Regions from separate parts of the Streptomyces sp. SudanB5_2050 genome, predicted to be linked through region 1. Evidence: predicted binding sites of a transcription regulator. Region 1 holds the regulator's gene; each other region holds the start of a gene.

Region 1 (2,262 bases):
GAAGGCCGCCGCGCCGAAGACGTGGTCGAAGTGCGGGTGGGTCAGCGCGAGATGCGTCACACGGTGACCGGTGAGCGCCTGCGCCGCCGCGCGCAACCGGGCGCCCTCGCCGAGGCTCGACCCGGCGTCCACGAGCAGCGCGGCGCCCGCGCCGACGACCAGCCCCGCCGTGCAGTCCCACCCCGGCAGCCGGCACCGCCCCACCCCCGGGGCCAGCCGCTCCCACCCCAGCTCTTCCCAAGTCGCGCTCATGACCGCGACGCTATCGGGGCACGCGGGCCGAGGGCGCGTCGGCGACGGCGACCGGCCCGGTGACCGGCCTTGCCGTGGGCGTACCCCACAGCCGTACACTGGGCCGGGGAAGTCTGGCACTCGCGCGCCGTGAGTGCCAGGACACACGGGCAGGACAACGGGCGGACGACTTCTGGAGGTGTGCGCGATGCTCAGTGAACGCAGGCTGAAGGTGCTGCGCGCGATCGTCCAGGACTACGTCGGCACCGAGGAGCCCGTCGGCTCCAAGGCCCTCACCGAGCGGCACAACCTCGGCGTCTCCCCGGCCACCGTGCGCAACGACATGGCGGCCCTGGAGGACGAGGGTTTCATCGCCCAGCCGCACACCAGCGCGGGACGCATCCCGACCGACAAGGGCTACCGGCTCTTCGTCGACAAGCTGGCCGGCGTCAAGCCGATGACCGCGCCCGAGCGCCGCGCCATCCAGAACTTCCTGGAGGGCGCCGTCGACCTCGACGACGTGGTGGCCCGCACGGTGCGGCTGCTCGCGCAGCTCACCCGGCAGGTCGCCGTCGTGCAGTACCCGTCGCTGACCCGCTCGACCGTGCGCCACGTCGAGCTGCTCTCGCTGGCGCCCGCGCGCCTGATGCTCGTGCTGATCACGGACACCGGGCGGGTCGAGCAGCGCATGGTCGACTGCCCGGCACCGTTCGGCGAGGCGTCCCTCGCGGACCTGCGGGCGCGGCTCAACAGCAGGGTGGCGGGCCGGCGGTTCACGGACGTGCCGGGGCTGGTCGAGGACCTCCCGGAGGCCTTCGAGGCCGAGGACCGGGGTACGGTCTCCACCGTGCTCTCCACTCTCCTGGAGACGCTGGTCGAGGAGAACGAGGAGCGGCTGATGATCGGCGGCACCGCCAATCTCACCCGCTTCGGGCACGACTTCCCCCTCACGATCCGGCCGGTGCTCGAAGCACTGGAGGAGCAGGTCGTGCTCCTCAAGCTGCTCGGCGAGGCGAAGGATCCGGGCGTGACCGTCCGTATCGGTCATGAGAACGCCCACGAAGGACTCAACTCCACGTCCGTCGTGTCGGTGGGCTACGGTTCGGGCGGCGAGGCGGTTGCCAAGCTCGGCGTGGTCGGTCCGACCCGCATGGACTACCCGGGAACGATGGGAGCGGTACGCGCAGTGGCACGGTACGTCGGACAGATCCTGGCGGAGTCGTAGGTGGCCACGGACTACTACGCCGTACTCGGCGTGCGCCGCGACGCGTCCCAGGACGAGATCAAGAAGGCGTTCCGGAGGCTCGCGCGCGAGCTGCACCCGGACGTCAACCCCGATCCGAAGACCCAGGAGCGGTTCAAGGAGATCAACGCCGCCTACGAGGTGCTGTCGGACCCGCAGAAGAAGCAGGTCTACGACCTCGGCGGCGACCCGCTGTCCCAGGCGGCGGGCGGTGGCGGGGCCGGCGGCTTCGGCGCGGGCGGCTTCGGCAACTTCTCGGACATCATGGACGCGTTCTTCGGCACGGCGTCGCAGCGCGGACCGCGCTCGCGCACCCGCCGGGGCCAGGACGCCATGATCCGCATCGAGGTCGAACTGGACGAGGCGGCCTTCGGCACGACCAAGGACATCCAGGTCGACACGGCCGTCGTCTGCAACACCTGCAACGGCGAGGGCGCCGCCCCGGGCACCTCGGCCCAGACCTGCGACATGTGCCGCGGTCGCGGTGAGGTCTCGCAGGTCACCCGGTCCTTCCTGGGCCAGGTCATGACCTCGCGGCCCTGCCCCCAGTGCCAGGGCTTCGGCACGGTGGTCCCGACCCCGTGCCCGGAGTGCGCCGGCGACGGCCGCATCCGCTCCCGCCGCACCCTCACCGTGAAGATCCCGGCCGGTGTCGACAACGGCACCCGCATCCAGCTCGCGGGCGAGGGCGAGGTCGGCCCCGGCGGCGGCCCCGCCGGCGACCTGTACGTCGAGATCCACGAGCTGCCGCACTCGACCTTCCAGCGCCGCGGCGACGACCTGCACTG
Region 2 (2,262 bases), 880 kb from region 1:
CCCGGGGCCTTGACGGCGACGGACTTGAAGGTGCCGCGGATCTTGTTGACGACCAGGGTCGACAGGGCCTCGCCCTCGACGTCCTCGGCGATGATCAGCAGCGGCTTGCCCGACTGCATGACCTTCTCCAGGAGCGGGAGCAGGTCCTTGACGTTGGAGATCTTGGAGTTGGCGATCAGGATGTACGGGTCGTCGAGGACGGCCTCCATACGCTCCATGTCGGTGGCGAAGTACGCCGAGATGTAGCCCTTGTCGAAGCGCATACCCTCGGTGAGCTCCAGCTCCAGACCGAAGGTCTGGGACTCCTCGACGGTGATGACGCCTTCCTTGCCGACCTTGTCCATGGCCTCGGCGATCAGCTCGCCGATCTGGGTGTCGGCGGCGGAGATGGAGGCCGTGGAGGCGATCTGCTCCTTGGTCTCGACGTCCTTCGCCTGCTCCAGCAGGGCGGCGGAGACGGCCTCGACGGCCTTCTCGATACCGCGCTTCAGGGCCATCGGGTTGGCGCCGGCCGCGACGTTGCGCAGACCTTCCTTGACCAGGGCCTGGGCGAGAACGGTCGCCGTGGTCGTACCGTCACCGGCGACGTCGTCCGTCTTCTTGGCGACTTCCTTGACCAGCTCGGCGCCGATCTTCTCGTACGGGTCCTCGAGCTCGATCTCCTTGGCGATGGAGACGCCGTCGTTGGTGATCGTGGGCGCGCCCCACTTCTTCTCGAGGACGACGTTGCGGCCCTTGGGGCCGAGCGTCACCTTGACGGCGTCCGCGAGCTGGTTCATGCCGCGCTCGAGGCCGCGCCGCGCCTCCTCGTCGAACGCGATGATCTTGGCCATGTGAAGTGGTCCCTCCAGGACTGGGGGTGATTCCTTCGGACCGCGCCCGCGCCCGCGACGGACGGCTCGCCGGCCTCGTGGTTCCTTCCCCACCCGGCCCGCGGGCCTCACCGACCCGGTCCTTCGTTGTCACTCTCACCTTCAGAGTGCTAACGCCAATGATTAGCACTCGCCCCCATCGAGTGCAAGCGCCTCCGGGGGATCCGACCCCTCGGTCAGCCACCCGCGAACAAGGGACGGGCAGGCCGAAGGGCCCGCACCCCGGCTGGGGTGCGGGCCCTTCGGAGAAGAACCGTTCGCTTGCGGTGGCCGAACGTCTCAGGCGCTGAGGCGGACCATGTCGGCCTGCGGGCCCTTCTGACCCTGCGAGATCTCGAACTCGACCCGCTGGCCTTCTTCGAGGGTGCGGTAACCGTCCATCTGGATCGCGCTGTAGTGGACGAAAACATCCGCACCACCGTCGACCGCGATGAAGCCGTACCCCTTCTCCGCGTTGAACCACTTGACGGTGCCCTGAGCCATGCCTAACTCCCCTATTACTGGCCCTTGCACAGATCCACACTTCGCGGACCCGGGTCAGACCTCACCCCCCAACGACTGGGGGCGTGCGCCGGAACGCGTCGACCGCGGCTGAATGTATCTGTCCAACTGCCGTCTGCAACAGGTCAATCGGACGAGAAATCTGGACGCACCCGGCCCGGAATATGGCGAACTTTCGCCTGAATTCGGGTCAAGTCGGGTGACGCAAAGGGCACAAAAGCCGCGAAATACGCTCACACTTTGGCTGCATCTTGTCGGACGCAAAGCAGGAATTCAGGGATCCGGATCTGTCGATCGGGAGCGCGTTCCCCAACTCTACCGCGCTCAATCACATGGAATTGCCCCCTCCGTTTCTCTCACGGAGGGGGCAATGGGCACTACGAGGCGTGTCAGCCGCCGGCGACCGCCGGGATGATGGAGACGCCCGCGCCGTCCGGCGTCGCGGTCTCCAGGCCCTGCTCGAAGCGGACGTCGTCGTCGTTGACGTAGACGTTGACGAAGCGGCGCAGCTTGCCCTGGTCGTCCAGGACGCGGGCGGCGATGCCGGTGTGGTTCTTCTCCAGGTCGGCGATGACCTCGCCGAGGTTGGCGCCGTCGGCGCTGACCTCGGCCTGCCCGCCCGTGTAGGTGCGCAGGATGGTCGGGATACGAACGGTCACGCTCATGCGAGGCCAGCCTCTCGGAAGGAGTCCAGGTTGGGTCGGATGGTGGCGGTGAGGCCGGTGCCGGCCACCGCGTCGAGGGTCTTGAGGCCGTCGCCGGTGTTGAGGACGACGGTCGTCTTCGACGGGTCGAGCAGGCCGCTCTCGACGAGCTTCCTGGTCACGCCCACCGTCACGCCGCCGGCGGTCTCCGCGAAGATGCCCTCGGTGCGGGCGAGCAGCTTGAT
Region 3 (2,262 bases), 2.0 Mb from region 1:
TCGACGACAGCGCCGAACGCGACCCGCACTTCGCCGACCTCGTCCGCGAACACCGCATCCCGGCCACCCTCTTCCTCACCGACACGGTCGCCGGACCGGCCTACGGGCACTTCGCCCGGCTGCGCGCGGTCGGCGCGAGCATCCAGAACCACACACTCGACCACCGCTCGCTGCGGGGCCTGCCCTACGCGGGCCAGCGCGCCGAGATCTGCGGCCAGCAGACCAAACTCAAGTCCCGCTTCGGCGTCCGGGCCCATCTGCTCCGCCCGCCCTACGGCACGTACGACACCGCCACCCTGCGCGCCGCCGCCGACTGCGGCATCACGGCCGTCGTCCTGTGGCGGGCGGCCCTGGGGGACGACGGCGACCTCACCTACACCCGCGGCGACCACCGGCTGCGCCCCGGTGACATCGTCGCCGTCGATCCCGACCACCCCACGGGCACCGGTCTGAGCGCCCGCACCGAGACCCTGCTGGAGACGATCGAGGAGCAGGGGCTGAGGGTGGGGCGGCTGGGGGACTACCTGTGACTCCCGGAGCCGGCGCGGGGCGCCTCCGCGGACCGGCGTTCAGCCGAAACCTCGCCGACGCGCCGTCGGCATTGGCACTCCGCTTGACCGAGTGCTAATCGCGGTCATAGTCTCGGGTCTGGCACTCCCCCTAGGAGAGTGCCAACACAGCGACGGGCAGGTCCGGCACCCGCGACGACGGATCGACCTGGTCGCCACCTCAGACAGTTAACCCCGTGAGATCTCCGAAGGGGGAGGTCGGATCGTGACGACCGCCAGCTCCAAGGTTGCCATCAAGCCGCTCGAGGACCGCATCGTGGTCCAGCCGCTCGACGCCGAGCAGACCACGGCTTCGGGCCTGGTCATTCCGGACACCGCCAAGGAGAAGCCCCAGGAGGGCGTCGTCCTGGCCGTGGGCCCGGGCCGCTTCGAGGACGGCAACCGTCTTCCGCTCGACGTCAGCGTCGGCGACGTCGTGCTCTACAGCAAGTACGGCGGCACCGAGGTGAAGTACAACGGCGAGGAGTACCTCGTCCTCTCGGCCCGCGACGTGCTCGCGATCGTCGAGAAGTAGAAGCAGCGCTTCCCTGTAGCACTTCACTTCATCGAAGCACCTTGCTTTCCAGCTGCGCCCCTGGCTCCCGCGACCTTAAAAAGCCGGGCGTCGGGGGCGCAGTTGCCGTATAACCCCAAGATTTCCGGAAGAGGGCTCACGCTCCCATGGCGAAGATCCTGAAGTTCGACGAGGACGCCCGTCGCGCCCTCGAGCGCGGCGTCAACAAGCTTGCCGACACGGTGAAGGTGACGATCGGTCCGAAGGGCCGCAACGTCGTCATCGACAAGAAGTTCGGCGCCCCGACCATCACCAACGACGGTGTCACGATCGCCCGCGAGGTCGAGATCGAGGACCCGTACGAGAACCTCGGCGCCCAGCTGGTGAAGGAGGTGGCGACCAAGACCAACGACATCGCGGGTGACGGCACCACCACCGCCACCGTCCTGGCCCAGGCGCTGGTCCGCGAGGGTCTGAAGAACGTCGCCGCCGGTGCCTCCCCGGCGCTGCTGAAGAAGGGCATCGACGCGGCCGTCGCCGCCGTGTCCGAGGACCTCCTCGCCACCGCCCGCCCGATCGACGAGAAGTCCGACATCGCCGCCGTGGCCGCGCTGTCCGCCCAGGACCAGCAGGTCGGCGAGCTGATCGCCGAGGCGATGGACAAGGTCGGCAAGGACGGTGTCATCACCGTCGAGGAGTCCAACACCTTCGGTCTGGAGCTGGACTTCACCGAGGGCATGGCCTTCGACAAGGGCTACCTGTCGCCGTACTTCGTGACGGACCAGGAGCGCATGGAGGCCGTCCTCGAGGACCCGTACATCCTCATCAACCAGGGCAAGATCTCCTCCATCGCCGACCTGCTGCCGCTGCTGGAGAAGGTCATCCAGACCAACTCCTCCAAGCCGCTGCTGATCATCGCCGAGGACGTCGAGGGCGAGGCCCTGTCGACCCTGGTCGTCAACAAGATCCGCGGCACCTTCAACGCCGTCGCGGTGAAGGCCCCCGGCTTCGGCGACCGCCGCAAGGCGATGCTCCAGGACATGGCCGTCCTCACCGGCGCCACCGTCATCTCCGAGGAGGTCGGCCTCAAGCTCGACCAGGTCGGCCTCGAGGTGCTCGGCACCGCCCGCCGCATCACCGTCACCAAGGACGACACCACGATCGTCGACGGTGCCGGCAAGCGCGACGAGGTCGAGGGCC

What was found. Region 1 encodes HrcA, which represses chaperone genes, less so after heat shock. Its sites were predicted from a motif close to TTNGCACTCNGNNNNNCNGAGTGCNAA; they were not measured.
Region 2: a site for HrcA is predicted at 996-1,022, ahead of groL (chaperonin GroEL). Genes of this name have one in related genera too.
Region 3: a site for HrcA is predicted at 602-628, ahead of groES (co-chaperone GroES). Genes of this name have one in related genera too.

The regions. Positions count from the first base shown of each region.
Region 1 is NZ_OZ186760.1:2,702,064-2,704,325, reverse strand. It holds gene ACFZP7_RS12085 (MBL fold metallo-hydrolase) at 1-252, opposite strand, end outside; gene hrcA (heat-inducible transcriptional repressor HrcA) at 440-1,456, shown strand; gene dnaJ (molecular chaperone DnaJ) at 1,457-2,262, shown strand, end outside.
Region 2 is NZ_OZ186760.1:3,583,180-3,585,441, forward strand. It holds gene groL (chaperonin GroEL) at 1-833, opposite strand, end outside; gene ACFZP7_RS15885 (cold-shock protein) at 1,152-1,355, opposite strand; gene ACFZP7_RS15890 (MoaD/ThiS family protein) at 1,763-2,038, opposite strand; gene thrC (threonine synthase) at 2,035-2,262, opposite strand, start outside.
Region 3 is NZ_OZ186760.1:4,738,191-4,740,452, forward strand. It holds gene ACFZP7_RS21275 (polysaccharide deacetylase family protein) at 1-530, shown strand, start outside; gene groES (co-chaperone GroES) at 775-1,083, shown strand; gene groL (chaperonin GroEL) at 1,230-2,262, shown strand, end outside.